DNA from 2 places in the Gordonia sp. SID5947 genome. Region 2 is predicted to be linked to the other one. Evidence: riboswitches for the same ligand, from Rfam matches in the RefSeq annotation. Region 2 holds a riboswitch; the other holds the start of a gene.
The links. Region 2 has a riboswitch for cyclic di-AMP ahead of GTV32_RS10030 (transglycosylase family protein). Riboswitches for the same ligand answer to the same signal wherever they lie in the genome.
Positions count from the first base shown of each region.

Region 1: linked by a shared signal. The riboswitch ahead of GTV32_RS02070 (C40 family peptidase) and the one ahead of GTV32_RS10030 (transglycosylase family protein) in region 2 are both predicted to bind cyclic di-AMP.

Region 1 covers NZ_WWHU01000001.1:424,251-432,879, forward strand. The annotation lists gene GTV32_RS02060 (DEDD exonuclease domain-containing protein) at 1-730, opposite strand, end outside; gene GTV32_RS02065 (hypothetical protein) at 919-1,203, shown strand; cyclic di-AMP (ydaO/yuaA leader) riboswitch at 1,312-1,492, shown strand; gene GTV32_RS02070 (C40 family peptidase) at 1,507-2,223, shown strand; partial or broken gene GTV32_RS02075 (C40 family peptidase) at 2,408-3,447, shown strand; gene GTV32_RS02080 (hypothetical protein) at 3,475-4,587, shown strand; gene GTV32_RS23975 (hypothetical protein) at 4,569-4,991, shown strand; gene GTV32_RS02085 (glycosyltransferase family 4 protein) at 4,991-6,109, shown strand; gene GTV32_RS02090 (long-chain fatty acid--CoA ligase) at 6,119-7,921, opposite strand; gene GTV32_RS02095 (hypothetical protein) at 8,040-8,468, shown strand; gene GTV32_RS02100 (SRPBCC family protein) at 8,468-8,629, shown strand, end outside.
Region 2 covers NZ_WWHU01000001.1:2,162,562-2,171,190, forward strand. The annotation lists gene GTV32_RS23830 (cold-shock protein) at 1-318, opposite strand, end outside; gene GTV32_RS10010 (hypothetical protein) at 542-751, shown strand; gene GTV32_RS10015 (flavin reductase family protein) at 748-1,299, shown strand; gene moaA (GTP 3',8-cyclase MoaA) at 1,296-2,387, shown strand; gene GTV32_RS10025 (MoaD/ThiS family protein) at 2,394-2,642, shown strand; cyclic di-AMP (ydaO/yuaA leader) riboswitch at 2,869-3,081, shown strand; gene GTV32_RS10030 (transglycosylase family protein) at 3,088-3,729, shown strand; gene GTV32_RS10035 (DUF6328 family protein) at 3,833-4,360, opposite strand; gene GTV32_RS10040 (TetR family transcriptional regulator) at 4,397-5,053, opposite strand; gene GTV32_RS10045 (SDR family NAD(P)-dependent oxidoreductase) at 5,113-6,003, shown strand; gene GTV32_RS10050 (ABC-F family ATP-binding cassette domain-containing protein) at 6,264-7,877, shown strand; gene GTV32_RS10055 (molybdenum cofactor biosynthesis protein MoaE) at 7,913-8,365, opposite strand; gene GTV32_RS10060 (MogA/MoaB family molybdenum cofactor biosynthesis protein) at 8,365-8,629, opposite strand, start outside.

The sequences.
Region 1 (8,629 bases), 1.7 Mb from region 2:
GACCGCGGAACAGATAGACACCGGGTCTCGACGGCAGGTCCCGCGCCAGGGTGCGTTTCGCACGCAGTCGGGGATCGGAGCGCGGCAGGTAGGCCGTCAGTTCCCGATAGGTGTCGACTCCCTGATTGCCCACCCGTTCGAGAAGTCGATGGAACACCTCGACCGTGGCGCGCGCATCGTCGAGCGCGCGGTGGGTGGGGCGCGTGGAGACGTCGAAGAGGTCGGCGAGAGCAGACAACCTGACGGTGGGTGCCTCGTCGCGCGTCAGGATGCGTCGGGCCATCGTCACCGTGCACAGGCTGGCGGTGAACGGCCACTCGATTCCCAGGCGTGCCGCGTTGTGCCGGAGGAATCCCATGTCGAATCGCGCGTTGTGGGCCACCAGGATCGATCCGCGCGCGAACTCGACGAACGAGGGCAACACCGCGCCGATCATGGGTGCGTCGCCGACCATCGCCTCGGTGATGCCGGTGAGCGTCACGATCTGCGGTGGGATGGGCAGACCCGGATCCACCAGCGTTGCGAACTCGCCGATGACCTCACCGCCGCGGATCTTCACCGCCCCGATCTCGGTGATGCCGTCATCGGTCGGGCTGCCGCCCGTTGTCTCGAGGTCGACGACGACCAGCGTGGTGTCGAACAGTGAACGATCGGGACGGAAGCCGTCCTCGCCGTCGTCGACGTCGGCAAAGGTGAGTTGTCCGCCGTCCGTCTGCCCCCTGAGCACCACGGAGCGAACACTAGTTCGACGGTACGACAGTTTCTGTTGTGACAGGCGGGAAAGGTGAGGACGGCGGCTTCGGCCACGGATCTGTCGGTGGCCGTCCCTAGTCTCCATCACGTGTGACGCACGGTGCCGAGTCAGGCGATTCGGGCCGGCGACATACCCAGAGCACGCGATTGAGATGGAGATCACACATGTACATCGACTGCCAGTCCTGCCCGGGCCGTCCCGTCGCTTGTGACGGCTGCATGATGCAGGTGCTGTTCGACGCCCCCAACTGCGAAAACCCCACCGCCGAAGGTGGAGGGAAGGTTACGGGATCCGGGGTGCCGGGAGACGCCGACATCACCGCCGCGATCGGCGTCTTCGAGGCCGCTGCAATGGCCTCCAGCGCCGCTGCAGTATCTGCAAGAAACGGGATAACTGCAGATGGCGGCGGCGTTTCGGGCCGTCAGCTCCGGATCCTGCGCGCCGGCTGACGGCAATCGGTGATTCGGGTCCGAACGGGTCGGTGGACAGACCCGCATCGGATTTCGTAACCTTTCCGAGACCTTTGCAGAGCGTCCCGCTCCAACAGGAGTGGTCTGGATCGGTCACCGCTCAATCGCCACAGGCGAACCGGGGAACCATCAGTTTTCGGAGCGATCCGAATCGGGGTGAATCGCGCATGCCCGGCGACGTCGTAGACGTCGTCCAGACACGTGTGTAGGGCCATTCTTCCGGCCCGAACCCGACAGCTAACTCGGTCGGCGGTCGAAGGGAGAGCAAGGAGAAGTCGCTTCGTGGCGAAACATCGTTTGGAACAGCCCAACCGCGGCACCAAGGTAGCCAAGCGCGCGGTGGTTGCAGGGTCGATCACCGTCGGCTCACTCGCCGCTGTCGCGGGACCGGCGCTCGCAGCGCCGATACACGTGCCCAATGTCGGCACATTCGAACTTCCTGGGGTCGATACCAAGCAGGTCCCCCAGCAATTCCAGGAGCACAAGGCGGCACCTGCGCCCAAGGCTGCTCCCAGTACCCCGGCGGCCGAGTCGCCCGGAGCGAGCGTCTCCGTTCCGAACCTGGGTACCTTCACCGTGCCCGGTCTGAACGACAACCAGATCCCGCAGCAGTTCAAGCCCAAGGGCGGCGGCGGCATCCTGGGTGCGCAGCCGACGGCGGCGCAGAAGGCCGTGCGGGTCGCCGAGAGCAAGATCGGCGCTCCGTATGTCTACGGGTCGGCCGGTCCCAACGCGTTCGACTGCTCCGGACTCGTCTACTACTCGTACAAGCAGGCTGGCAAGACCATCCCGCGCGACAGCTACGGACAGCTCGGTGGCGGCACCCCGGTGTCGTCCATCGCGGCGGCCAAGCCGGGCGACGTGCTGATCTTCAACGGTGGCGGCCACGCAGGCATGTACGTCGGCAACGGAACCTTTGTCCATGCCTCGACCGCCGGTGTGCCGGTCAAGAAGGACAAGGTCTCCAACTGGTCGATCACCGGCATCCGGCGCTACTGAGCGTCGGGTCACCGATGAGTATGTGAACTCGTTTGGGCGGATCACGTGGAATGCGTGATCCGCCCAAACCAATCACCTGACCTGGCAGGGCCGGTCCGCTCCGGACCGTCGCAGGTCACGTGAGCGGGGGGACAGTGGTGGAGGAGAAGTGACAGCCGTGGTTTCCGGATTGTGGACCGCACGGATGCGGGCGGTATCCGTACTGCTCGTGGCCGCGGTGTTGGCACTGGTGGTGTCCGCGGGACAGCTCGCTTCGCCGACGGGCGCGGGGATGCCTCGGCGGCGCCGGTCCGTTCCCCGGATCAGCTGCTCGGCCAATACAAGAAACTCAGCGACGACGCCGAGAAGTCGGCGGAGGCGATGCACAACGCGCAGATGGAGTACGACAAGCAGCGACGCATCGTGGCCGACTCGAAGAAGGCGTCGGCCGACGCCGACCGCACGCTCGTCGTGACACAGAAGCGTCTCGAGGGTTTTCAGGGCCGGGTCGATTCGATCGTGCGCGCCAGCTACAAGGGCGCCCGGGTCAACCGCCTGTACGCCGTGCTCGTCAGTGACTCCCCCCAGTCGTTGCTCGATCAGATGTCGGGCCTGGAGCTGATCTCTCGTCAAGCGGCCACCGACCTGCGGAGCCTCAAAGACGCGCGCCGGAAGACATTGGCTGCCAAGGCCTCCGCGGACAAGACCGCGACCGAGGCGACCGCTGCGGTGGCCGCCGCCGAGAAGACGCGTGGTGAGCTCCAGGCGAAGCAGGCGAATCTGCAATTGCAGGCCGTGCAGATCCGCGCGGTGTACGAGTCCATGACAGGTAAGCAGCTCGCGGCGCTGCGCGGCCCGAAGTTCGATTTCGACCCGCGATTCGTGCCGAAGGGCACGTCTGCCGCACTGGTCGCGGTGCAGGCCGCGCTCACCCGGATCGGCGACCCGTATGTGTGGGGTGCCACCGGACCAGACTCGTTCGACTGCTCGGGCCTCATGGTGTGGGCATACGAGCAGGCGGGCAAGACGCTGCCGCGTTCCAGCGAGGCGCAGAGCGGTTCCGGGCAGGCGGTCGACCGTGGTGATCTGCGCCCCGGAGACCTGATCATCTACTACCCGGATGCACACCATGTCGGCATGTATGTCGGCGACGGCTACGTGATCCACGCGTCCACATTCGGTGTGCCGGTGAAGGTCGTGCCGATCGACGAGGCAGGACCATTCAGCTCGGCTCGCCGGTACTGAGTGGCGTGCCGTGAAGGGCGCGTCCGGATGACGGTCGCGGGCGGGTCGCGGTCGCGACGGCCTCGAGGCCTTCTGACCATCGCCGGGTCGATGGTCCTCGTCGCCGTGATGGTGAGCGGATGCGGGCAGGATGCCGCCCCGACATCTCGATCGGGTGGCAGCACGACGACCACCCCGGCCAACATCTACGAAGAGCAGCGAGCGGCGGGGGCCCAGGCGACCCTGGATGCGCTCGGTGAGGGACTGCTCGCCGGCGACCGGAGCCGCGTGACCGATCTCGTCGACGCCTCGGCGTCCTCCGACTTCCGTGCACGCATCGAGACATCGGTCGCCAATCTGGCCGGCACCGACCTCCGGTCCGAGACCCCGGCTCCGGCCTCGCCGCCCGCCGGCGATGCGTCGTCGACCCGGCCATCGGGTTCGCCGGCAGCGGACGCGTCGTCCGCGGCGCTGTCGTCCGCCTCGACGCCGCCGGCGAGGGGAGAAGCCTTGCAGCTGAACTCCCTTCGGTATGTCCTGGCGCCCACCGAAGAGGCCGAGACGCTGGTTCCCCCCGAATTGCAGACACGCCTAGACGCACAGGGCAGTTCGGACTCGTGGGTCGCGCCGGTGGAGTTGCACTACGCGCTCGGCGGTGCGCAGAAACCAGGGCTCGACGAGCCCGAGGTGGTGGTCTCGACTCAGTTCGTGATGGCGCGCTACGGAGACGAGTGGAAGATCGTCGGTGATGCCGCGGCGATCGGTGCGGCCGCCATGCCGACCCAGCTGTGGGAACTACCCGGTGTGGCGGCAGATGATCTCGCCACCGCGGGCGGCGAGTCTGTGATCGCCTCCTATCCCGGCACGGAGACCGTGGTCGACCGGGTGCGCCGGTTGCTCCCAGGTGCGACCGCCGCGGTCACCGACTTCTGGGGCGCCGACTGGCCGCGCCGGGCGGCGGTGGTGGCGACAGGCACGCCTGCGGAGTTCAGCGACCTGGCGCAGAGCACGGCCACCGACATCGCGGGTGCGGCGGCGGCGACGGTGTTCAGCCGGATCGATACCGGCGCACATGTGGCTGCCGGACAGCGCATCATCCTCACCCCAACGCGCGCGACATCGCGGAGCCCGCGCTGGGAGTGGTGCTGCGGCATGAGCTGACCCATGTGGCCGCGCGCGTCGCGACGTCGCCGGGTGCGCCGTTGTGGATCACCGAGGGCGTTCCCGAATACGTCGGACGGAAGAACACCTACGTTCGCCTCGAGGATGCCGCGCCCGACCTCGCTTCCGCCGTCCGGGCCGGGGACGGCCCCACGGGGCTGCCGGCCGATCGGGACTTTGCGGTGGACTCGGACGAGGCGCGCGTGGCGTACCAGGCCGCATGGTCGGTCGCCGCCTTCGTCGCGGCGCGTTTCGGGGAGGCCAAGCTCAAGGCGCTCTACCTCGGTGTCGCTGCTAGCGACGACGTGAAGCGCCAGGATGTCGCGATCCGTGGTGTCCTGGGTATGTCGCGCGCAGAGTTCGTCGCCTCATGGCAGCGATGGCTGAACGACCAGGTCGGCTGATGCGTCGAACCCTGTTGATCACCAACGATTTCCCACCGCGCCCGGGTGGTATCCAGTCGTACCTGCAGAACCTGGTCGATCTGCTGCCACCTGAGGAGGTGGTCGTCTACGCACCGCGGTGGCGAGGCCATGAGGAGTTCGACGCCTCGGTGCCCTACACGGTGCTACGTCATCGCACGACCCTGATGCTGCCCACGCCGTTTGTCGCCCGCCGGGCCGCGAAGATCATCCGGGCCCACGGCATCTCGACGGTGTGGTTCGGCGCGGCTGCGCCGTTGGCGGTCCTCGCGCCCGCGATGCGACGGGCCGGGGCCGTCCGGGTCATCGCGAGCACCCATGGCCACGAGGTCGGGTGGTCCATGCTGCCGCTCGCGCGTCAGGTGCTGTCGTTCATCGGGCGGAATGTCGATGTCGTCACCTTCGTGAGTCGCTACACGCGGGGACGGTTCGCCTCGGCGTTCGGTGCACGGGCGGCTCTCGAGTATCTGCCACCCGGGGTCGACACCAGCCGGTTCGCGCCGGATCCACAGGCGCGGCGGCGGATTCGGGAACAGCTCGGGCTCGGAGACCGTCCGACGGTGCTCTGCCTGTCGAGGCTGGTGCCGCGCAAGGGACAGGATGCATTGATCCGCGCACTGCCGTTGATCCGGCGGGAGATCGGCGACGTGACCCTGGTGATCGTGGGTGGCGGACCGTACGCGGAGACCCTTCGCGAACTGGTCTCGCAGTACGGGATGACCGACCACGTGGTGTTCACCGGTTCGGTGTCGTCGGCGGACCTGCCCGCATACCACAACATCGCGGACGTGTTCGCGATGCCGGCGCGGACCCGGGGCCGTGGACTCGATGTCGAAGGGCTGGGCATCGTCTATCTCGAGGCGTCGGCCACCGGGGTCCCGGTCGTCGCCGGCCAATCGGGCGGTGCGCCGGAGACGGTCGTGGAGGGCGTCACCGGAACCGTCGTCGACGGCACCGATGTCGACGCGGTGGCCTTCGCGATCACCGCAATCCTCGCGGATCCGGCCGCTGCATCCGAGATGGGCTCGCGGGGGCGTGAGCACGCCGTGGAGACGTGGGAGTGGCGGTCGATCGCTGCCCGGCTGCGGCAGCTGCTCTGAGCTGGTGCCTCAGCGCGTGTAGATCGCGTCGATGTCGTCGGCGAACTTCTGGACCACCACGTTGCGCTTCACCTTCAGGGTCGGGGTCATCTCGCCGGTCTCCTCGGTGAAATCGTCCGGCAGGATGCGGAACTTCTTGATCGCCTCCGCGTGCGAGACGGTCTTGTTCGCGTCGTCGACCGCGGCCTGGACCTCGGCTCGCAGATCGTCGTCGCCTGCCAGATCTGCGACGCTCGCCGACGCGGGCTTGTGGTGGCGGTCCTTCCATGCGGGGAAGGCCTCCGGATCGATCGTGATCAGTGCGGCGATGAAGGGTTTCGCGTCGCCGATGACGAGCGCCTGCGAGACGAGGGGACTCGACCGGATGACGTCTTCGAGTCCGGCCGGGGACACGTTCTTGCCCCCGGCGGTCACGATCAGTTCCTTCTTCCGGCCGGTGATCGTGAGATAGCCGTCGCCGTCGACGCTCCCGAGGTCACCGGTGTGGAACCAGCCGTCCTCGATCGCGGTGTCGGTGGCCTCGGCATTGCGCCAGTAACCGCCGAACACCACGCCGCCGGACAGCATCACCTCGCCGTCGTCGGCGATTCGTACGCTGTTGCCGGCCAACGGTTTACCCACCGTTCCGACCCGTACCCGGCCGGGTGTGTTCACGCTGAACGCGGCCGTCGTCTCGGTGAGACCGTACCCCTCGTAGACGGGGATACCGATACCCGAGAAAAAGTGCCCGAGCCGTGCACCGAGCGGTGCGCCGCCCGATATGGCGAGTTCGCACTCGCCGCCGAGCGCCGCGCGCAGCTTGCCGTAGACGAGCTTGTCGAACACGGCGTGCTTTGCCTTGAGGAGCAGACCGGCGTCGCCGCGCTCGACCGCCTGGGAGTATTCGACGGCGGCGTCGGCGGCCGCGTCGAAGATGCGTCCCTTGCCCTCGTCGTGGGCCTTCTGCCGGGCGCTGTTGTAGACCTTCTCGAACACACGGGGCACGGACAGGATCAGCGACGGCTTGAACACCGCGAACTCCGGCACCAGATTCGGGATGTCGTTGGTGTAGCCGATCTCCACGCCCGCCTCGATGGCGACCAGGTTGATGGCCCGCGCGAGCACATGTGCCATCGGGAGGAACATGAGCAACCGCTTGCCGGGACCGAGCAACGTGCGCATGTTGCCCTCGAGGACGCCATAGACCTCGGAGAGGAGATTGCTGTGGCTGAGCATGCAGCCTTTGGGCCGGCCGGTGGTGCCCGAGGTGTAGATCAGGGTGGCGGGGTCGGCGGCGGTGACGGTCGCGCGACGCTTGGTCACCTCGTCGTCGTGGATGTCGGCGCCGGCGGCCTCGAGAGCGGCGATGGCACCGGTCTCGCCGTCTGCTCCGTCGATCTGGAAGACCTTGACATCCGCGAGGTTCTCGATCCCGTCGAAGATCGCGCGATGCCCGGCATCCTCCAGGACGATCGCGGTGGCACCGGAGTCCCGCATGATCCAATCGATCTGCGGTCCCGATGACGAATCGTAGATCGGTACCGGAATCGCCCCGGCCGACCAGATGGCGAAGTCGATCAAGGTCCATTCGGGGCGGGTACGCGACAAGATCGCCACGCGGTCGCCGGGAGCGATGCCCTCGGCGATCAGCCCCTTGGCGAGGGCCGTGATCTGTGCCGCGACATCGCCCGCGCGCACCGGTGCCCAGTCGGCACCTTCTTTGCGGCGGAACACCGTTTTGTCGGGTTCTCGCTCGGCGATGCCGAAGATGATGTCGGTACAGTCGGCGTTCTCGGGGACAGAAAATCGTGCGGGAACGCTGAACTCACTCATCGAGGCACCTTTCGCATGCAACTTCTCGCCATCGATGGTATCGCTGCCTCCGACGTGACCGGGGGCACGTTCGCCGACCTCGTCTGGCGAGGTCGCTGTCCCGGCGTCGGCCGAGTATGTGAAGCTAGTGAACGTGACGAGCATTCAGGTGGCCGATGAGACCTTCATCGCCGCCGCACCGTCGTTGGTGACGGAGGTGGTCGGGAGCCGGGCCGACTGGCGCCGGTGGTGGCCCGACCTCCGCCTGACCGTGACCGAGGAGCGGGGGGCGCAGGGTGTGCGATGGCGTGTGGAGGGTCCGCTGGCAGGCACCATGGAGATCTGGTGCGAGCCGGTGATGGACGGTTTCGTGCTGCATTATTTCCTGCATGCGGAGCCCACGGCCGATCTGCCGGCCGAGGGGCGGGCCCGTGCCGTGTACCTCGCCGACGCGAACCGTGAACGCCGTGCAGCCGGCAAGCTGATGTCGTTCGAGGTGAAGGATCGTCTCGAGTCCGGCCGCGCAGTGGGCGGCCCGGCCATCGGTGATGACCGGGTGGCGATCTGATGGCCGAACACACCGAACGTTCCATCGTCATCAACGCCGACGCCGACGACATCATGGCGGTGATCGCCGATTTCGAGCACTATCCCGACTGGGTCTCGGCCGCGCGTGAGGTGGAGGTGACCGAGTACGGCGCGGGCGGTAGGCCCAGCGAGGTGCGGTTC
Region 2 (8,629 bases):
CACGGCGCCCTCGAGGAGAGTGATCAGATCGGCGACCATGCCGTGCAGCTCGTCCGGGGTGTGCCGTTTGGTCTCCTTGCGGGCGGCCTCACGCGCATTCTTCGCGACGCTGGGCGCCGGCTCGAGCACGGTGACGGTCAGCGCCTGCGGTCCTCGCCGTCCCGCGGCCATGCCGAACTCGACGCGCTGGCCCGGCTTCAGGCTCGCCACGCCGTCGGGCAACGCGGACGATCGGACGTAGACGTCCTCGCCGTTGTCCTGCGCGAGGAAGCCGAAACCCTTTTCCGCGTCGTACCACTTCACCTTGCCGGTCGGCACTGTGCTCACCCTCATCTGTACGTCGGAGTTCCATGACAAAAGCGCCCCTGACCTGAGTCACAGCTGGTCCCCGAAACGGGACCCGGCTCCACATCAGATGAGCAGAGGCGCCAATGAGGATTCAGTCTAGCCAACGCGGATCAGACCGGTCACGTGGATTACCTCACGTCTCGCAACGGTCACCGGACGCCGCCGACCCACGACGTGTTCTACCGTGGAAGACATGAGGAGCCAATCGTCACCGCGACTGCTGCAGCTGGCCGTGGTCGTGTTCGCGATCGGGCTCGTGGCGATCGTCGCGCTGTTCGTGACCCCGTTGCTCACCGACGGGGGCACCGCGCCCACATTCGTGTACGTGCTCACCATGTGCGCACCGGTGGGCTTCGTACTCGGACTGGTCTTCGCCCTCCGGTCGGGACGGCGCGCACGGTGACCATCGAATCCGCGTTCCCGACCACGGCTACCGATCTCTCCCCGGCCGCCGACACCGAGGTACTCAAACGCGCTTACAGCTGTTTCCCGTCCGGCGTCGTGGCGGTCGCGTGCCGTGTCGTCGGCGCGGACGGCGTTCCCGAACTCGTCGGGATGGCGGCGAGCGCCTTCACCACGGTGTCGCTCGATCCCCCACTCGTCTCGCTGTGTGTGCAGAACTCGTCGACCACCTGGCCGCGACTGCGCGAGGCCCCCGCCATCGGCGTCAGCGTCTTCGCGCGGGACCAGTCGGACCTGTGCCGACAGCTGGCGGGGCCGGCTCACACCCGCTTCGCCGGGATCACTCCGTCCGGCACCGATGACGGCGCGGTGTTCATCCCGGACGCCGCCGCCAGTCTGTCCTGTTCGCTTCACAACGAGATACCGGCCGGTGACCACACCCTGGTACTCCTCCGCATCGATGCCCTGCGTTACGACGCCGGCGTGGAACCACTCGTGTTCCACGCCAGCACGTTTCGCTCACTGGAAGTCCGGAGGAGCGACACATGACGCTTGTCTCGCTCGGCCTCCCCACCACATCGTCGTCGACGGATGCGGCGCCCGCGGACACCCCCACGACGGGTCCGCTGCGGGATCGGCTCGGACGCATCGTCACCGACCTGCGGGTCTCGGTGACCGATCGCTGCAATCTGCGGTGCACCTACTGCATGCCGGCTGACGGGCTCGACTGGCTGCCCACCGACGACGTCCTGACAACCGACGAACTGATCCGGGTGATGACCGTGGCCGTCCGCGACCTCGGCATCCGGACGATCCGCTTCACCGGCGGCGAACCCCTGCTCCGCCGCGACCTCGACGACCTGATCGGCGCGGTCTCCGCATTGCCGGAAGGCCCCGAGATCGCGATGACCACCAACGGCCTCGGCCTCGGCCACCGGATCGACGCGCTGGTGGCCGCCGGACTGGACCGCATCAACGTCTCGCTGGACACGGTGGATCGCCGACGGTTTGCCGAGATCACCCGGCGTGATCGGCTCGACGACGTGGTGGACGGGCTGGCCGCCGCCCGGGCGGCCGGGGTGCGATCGATCAAGGTGAACGCGGTCCTCGCCGGTCACGACGACCTCGGCCGGCTCCCCGACCTCCTCGGGTTCTGCCTCGAGCACGGGTACCAGCTACGCATCATCGAGCAGATGCCACTGGACGCGGACCACCGTTGGGACCGGTCGTCGATGGTCACCGCCGACGAGATCCTCGCCGCCCTGCGCGCTCGGTACACCTTGCGGCCCGATCCCCGCCCCCGCGGCAGTGCGCCCGCCGCCACCTGGCTCGTCGACGGCCACGAGGTGGACGGTGCACCGGCACGGGTCGGCGTGATCGCGTCGGTCACCCGTCCCTTCTGCGGCGATTGCGACCGGACCCGGCTCACCGCCGACGGCGCGCTTCGCAATTGTCTGTTCGCGGAGTCCGAGACCGACTTGCGTGGGCTCCTCCGCAGCGGTCTGCCCGACGATCAGCTCGACGGCGCCATCGCCGCCCGCTGGCGCGGCAACACCTGGGTGAAGGCCGCCGGCCATGGGGTGAACAGCCCCGACTTCCACCAGCCCGATCGGCCGATGTCGGCCATCGGAGGCTGATCGACGATGCAGGTCACCATCCGGTACTTCGCTGCCGCGCGCGCGGCGGCAGGCGGCGACACGGCCGTCGTCGACGTCGACGCGGACACCACCCTCGGCGACCTCGAGTCGATCCTGTCCGCGGGTAACCCGGATCTGCAGCGGGTGCTGGCGCGATGCTCCTACCTCCGCGACTCGGTCGCGCTCTGCGATCGCGATGTGGCCCTTGGGGCGTGTGCGGTCATCGACGTCCTGCCGCCATTCGCCGGTGGCTGACGACACATTCGCGCTGTGACCTTCCTCACATAACGGCTCGATAACGAGAAGGACACAAGTCGACTATCGCGCCGTGAGCAGGGACGACCCCGAAATTGGGTCGAGAGACCCAATCGTCCGGCGAAAACAGGCTCGCCAACAACGTGATTCGAGCTCATAGACGTCGTAGTGTGACTGAACGACGCCCCACGGGGGGTCACGACCAAGTAACCAAATGCATAACGTCCCGTCGGCCGCGCCGAACCTCGCTCCGTCACGGGACGCACCACAGAACGACATCTAGGAGCGAGGACGGGGGACCCAACCCTCCGACAGAGAACCGGACGGTCATCACGACGTCCTTGGGGTTAAGTCCCGGCGTGACTCACGTCAGGCCGAGACCGGGCACCTCTCGCCCGAACCCGACAGCTGACTTCGTAGGCGCGTGGAGAGAGGAACACCACTCATGTCCGGACGTCATCGCAAACCGACGACAGCCACGACCACCAAGACCTTCGCGAAGGTCGCCCTGACCGGAGCAGTCCTCGGCGGCGGTGCCGCCCTGCTGGGAGGCACGGGTACGGCCAACGCCGCGACCGACGCCGAATGGAACCAGGTCGCCCAGTGCGAGTCGGGCGGCAACTGGGCCATCAACACCGGCAACGGTTACCAGGGCGGCCTGCAGTTCAGCCAGAGCACCTGGGCCGGCCACGGCGGCACCCAGTTCGCCCCCAGCGCCGACCAGGCCACCAAGGAGCAGCAGATCGTGGTCGCCGAGCGTGTGCTGGGCAGCCAGGGCAAGGGCGCGTGGCCCGTGTGTGGCACCGGCCTCTCGGGCGCCACCCAGCGCAGCGCGCCCAGTGAGGCTCCGCGTCTGCAGCTCCCGAAGCTGCCGGCACCCTTCAACTGGTCGTCGGCACCCGAAGCCAAGAGCACCGGTGACGTGCAGAAGCAGCTCGACTCCGCGCTCGACCAGGCCCGGGAGAACGGCAAGATCTCGCCCGAGGTCAAGAGCCTGTGGGATATGGCCAAGAAGAGCGGCTACGAGCTCACCCCGGACCAGATCAAGATGTTCAACGAGCACAAGGACCAGCTGCCCACTCCCTGATAGGAGCAGCTGACTCGGCCCGGCCCCGGGCCCACAGTCGAAGGGCCCCGCACGACGGTTTCAGACCCGTGCGGGGCCCTTTTCCATTCTCATCGGCGACCGGTCAGTCGTGCCGCGACAGTCGCCGCCGCTCACGCAGCGGCATGGCGACCCACATGAACACGAAGACCACCAGCGCCGCACCCCCGGCGGTGAGGGCGGCCCAACCGCCGAAGACGATGTCGAAGATCACCGTGAGGACGCCGATGAGCGCGATGCCGAGCAAGCCGATGCCGATCAGTGTCAACCGGTGTGCGCGATCCACCAGCTGATCGATCGCGTGGCGCCGAAACAACAGTCGGTGCAACGCAACAGGCGAGATCAGGGTCACTGTGGAGAGCACCGCGAAGACCAGGCTGACGACAAAGATGTTCTGTTCGCGGGAGGTCAGCTCCTCGAAGCCCTCCTGGAACGGGACGGTCAGCATCAGACCGGTGAGGATCTGCCCGCCGGTTTGCACCACTCGCAGTTCCTGCAACAGGCTGGCCCAGTTGCGGTCGAGCCGCTCGGTCGGGGTCTCATGGCGATCGGGCGTCGAGCCACCGGACTGATCGTAGGAGTCACCACGAGCGGAGTCACCTGGGTTGGACACCACACGAACCTATCCCTGCCGGCGCACCGGCGGCGGTCAGTCGGCGAGCAATCCCGTGATCAGCGCTGCCAGGATGCGTCGTAACCGGGATTCGACATCCACCAGCGCATGCCCCAGCCGCGGGTCGTCCCGATAGAGCTCGAGGATCTCGGGCCCCGGGGTGGCTATCTGCCAGAACGCGCCGGCAAGCGCGGTCGAGGTCGCGATGAGATCCACACCGTTCTCCACCGACAACGCGGGCAGCAACCTCCGGACGGATTCGACGATGGCGTCGAGTTCGGCATGCGTCACGTATTTGAAGCGACGGACGGCATCCGGCGACACGTTGCGCTCCAGATTCATCGGCGCCTGGGCGAGCAGATCGCAGAACTGGCCCCGGGTAGCGAGGGTTGCACCGATGACCGAAGCCACGATCTCGGCATCCGCGTGATGCCGCGCGTCCAGGTCCGCTCGTAGAGCCGCGGACCACTCGCGCCAGCCGTCTGCGGTGAGGCGCAGGAAGATCTCCTCCCGCGTCTCGAAATAGCGCAGCATCGCCGACTTGTGCATGCCGACGGCGACCGCGATGTCGGTGAGGGTGATCTCGCGGATGCCCCGCTGGGTCGCCAGCTCCCGCGCGGCGCTCAGGATGGCCTCCTCCCGAGCTTGCTTGGCCTGAGGACTGCGTGCGCGCCGAAAGTCACCCGATTGCATGCCCCCAACTTAGCAAAACGATGTTGCGCAATTACCGCAACGGTGTTTTACTAAAACGCATGGAACAGACATGGTTCATCACCGGATCGTCACGCGGATTCGGGCGTGCGCTCGTCCGCGCCGCCTTGCACGCAGGTCATCGCGTCGCGGCGACCGCACGTCGCCCGGAAGAACTCGACGACCTGGTCGACGAGTTCGGCGACCACATCCATCCGATACGCCTGGATGTCACCGATGTCGACCTGGTGCGCGCGGCGGTCACCGAGGCGCACACAGTGTTCGGAGGTATCGACGTGGTGGTCAACAATGCGGGATACGCCAATGTCGCACCCATCGAGACCGGCGACGACAGCGACTTCCGGACCCAGTTCGAGACCAACTTCTGGGGCGTCTACAACGTGTCCAAGGCAGTCATTCCGCTACTGCGACAACAAGGTCATGGCCTGATCATCCAGTTCTCGTCGGTGGGCGGGCGTGTCGGCGGCTCTGGCGGCATCGCGTCCTACCAGGCCGCGAAGTTCGCGATCGATGGATTCAGTCGGGTATTACGTTCGGAGACTGCGCAATTCGGAGTCAGAGTCCTGGTGGTGGAGCCGAGCGGGTTTCGTACCGATTGGGCGGGGAGTTCGATGACCGTATCCGCGATGTCCGACGGATACTCCGCATTGGGCGCCCGTTACTCGGATTCCACCGACCCCGCGTCACCTCTGCAGGCCGGCGATCCGGAACGTGCCGCAGCGATTCTCGTGGAAGTTGCCGCACGACAGGATATCCCGCACAACCTACCGCTCGGGGCGCAGGCCTCGGCGCTGTCCGTCGAGTTCGGTCGGCGACAACTCGACAGCGACCTCGCCTGGCAGGAGGTGAGCAGGTCCGCCGACTTCGGCCTGCCCTACCCGGTCACCCCTCCTCCTGATGGGGTTCCCGCGCAGTCCGTGCCATCGCGGTGAGCACGACGCGGTATGGTCGGGGAATCATGGAGATCGAGGTCGACAGAATCTAGCCACCGAATTGCCGGTGGCCTCATCCGCGAGACGGCGGTGCGATCGGGAGACGTCCGATCGCACGGTTTGTCGGGACCGTGAACGGTCCGGATGCGGCGTTTTCCCAGCGCGATCTTCGCCGGCCTTTCGGCGCGCCCGACCACCTCCATTGACGCCCCGTCGACGCCCACCGCATCGACAGGGCACGAACACCCAGAAGGCCACCGATGTCCACCCAATCCGCCATCACCCTCCACGACCTGAGTTTCGACTGGCCCGACGGCACCGTCGCGCTCGACCGCGTCGAGGGCACGTTCACCGTCGGCCGTACCGGCCTGACCGGTCGCAACGGAGCAGGCAAGTCCACCTTGCTACGCCTGATCGCCGGCATCCTCACCCCGACCGCGGGCCATGTCGACACGATCGGCGAGGTCGGCTACCTCCCGCAGACACTCACCCTCGCCCGCGAGACGACCATCGCGGAGTTGCTCGGCATCGCCGACACACTCTCCGCCATCCGCGCCATCGAAGGCGGCGACGCCGACGACAAGCACTTCGAGACCGTCGGTGACGATTGGGACATCGAGGCCCGGGCCTATCAAGCGCTACACCAGATCGGCTTCACCGCAATCGATCTCGACCGTCGCGTCGCCGAAGTGTCCGGTGGTGAGGCGATGCTTGTCGCCATCACGGGCCTGCGCATCCGTCGTACCCCCATCACGCTCCTCGACGAGCCGACCAACAACCTCGATCGACCCACGCGGGCCCGGCTCGCGGAGTTCGTGGACGACTGGCCCGGAACCCTCGTCGTGGTCAGTCACGACCTCGAACTCCTCGAGCACATGGAGAACACCGCGGAGCTCCACGACGGTGAGCTGGAGGTGTTCGGCGGTCCGTACAGCGCCTGGGCAGAACACCGCGAGCGGGAGCAAGCGGCCGCCGCGCAGGCGGCTCGCACCGCGCAACAAGCGCTCAAGGTGGAGAAACGCCAACGCACCGAGGCCGAGACCAAACTCGCGCGCAGGGAACGCACGGCCGCCAAGACCCAGAAGGACGGCGGTATCCCGAAGATCCTGGCCGGGGCCCGAGCCAGTAAGGCTCAGGCATCGGCCGGATCACTTCGCTCGACCCTTGACGACAAGGTCCGATCCGCCCAGGCCGCCGTCGACGCCGCCGACGCTCGTGTCCGCGACGACGACCACATCAACCTCGTTCTCCCGGACCCGGACGTGCCGCGCGGTCGGCGACTGCTGGAGCTTCGCGACGCCACCCGCACCGTGATCGTCCAAGGGCCGGAGCGCGTCGCGCTGATGGGACCGAACGGGGTCGGCAAATCGACGCTGATCGGCCAACTCCTGGGAGAACTGCCCGCGACCGACGGCCGGGTCCAGGGCACGCTCCTCACCGATCGCGTCGGATACCTCCCCCAACGTCTCGACGGTCTGGACGATGCCGCGGGTGCGCTGGAGAACGTGCAGACGGTTGCGCCGAATACGCCGCCAGGGACGATCCGCAACCAGTTGGCTCGGCTGTTGCTACGAGGAAGCGCCGCGAACCGCCCGGTCGGCACGCTCTCCGGCGGCGAACGCTTCCGTGTCGCACTCGCGAAACTCCTCTTGGCAGAGCCAATTCCGCAGCTGCTGATCCTGGACGAGCCCACCAACAACCTCGACATCGCGAGTGTGGGACAACTCGCCGAGGCACTCGACGCCTACCGTGGGGCGCTCCTGGTAATCAGCCACGATCTACCGTTCCTCGAGAAGATCGGCATCGACACCGTTCTCGAACTCGGCGCAGACGGGCAGATCCACCAGAGAGGCGACCTGACAGAAACGATGTGACGATCAGCGACGGCGGGCGCGTTGCCGGGTACCGCTCACGCCGAGCCGACCCATTCGTCGCTCCCGTCACCGAAGAACTGGTGTTTCCACACGGGCAGTCGCGCTTTCACCTCGTCGACGAGTTGCGCGCAGAGTTCAAAGGCCGCTCGTCGATGATCGGCCGCAACCGCGACCACAAACGCGACGTCACCGATCGCGAGTTCTCCGACCCGATGCGACACCGCAACGGCCCAGACCCCGTTGCCGGCGCCGGCGATCTCGCCGACGACCTCGGTGAGCACCGTCGGCGCCGACGGGTGGGCAGAGTAGACCAGCCGGGTCACCTCGCGGCCGGCGTCGTGGTTGCGCACCGCACCAACGAAACCGACGACGGCACCGGCGGCGCCGCCCGCGGCCTCGGCGACAAGCGCTTCGTGGGTCGCGAGGTCGATCGCATCGTCGGACAAGGATGCCCGCACCACCTGGACATCGACAGCGCGGTCCGCCATCAGTGATCACCCCCGCGGATCTGGTCCAGCGCGTGGTCGAGCACTCCCTCGAGGACCGACAGCCCGTCCTTCACCCCGCCGGACGAGCCCGGCAGGTTGATCACCAGCGTCGTGGCCGCCACTCCCGCGAGGCCACGCGACAACACTGCCGTCGGCACCGTCGGGAGACCGGCGGACCGGATCGCGTCGGCCAGACCGGGGATCTCCGCGTCGAGTATGGGTCGGGTCTGCTCTGGTGTGCGGTCGGTGGGCGACAGACCGGTC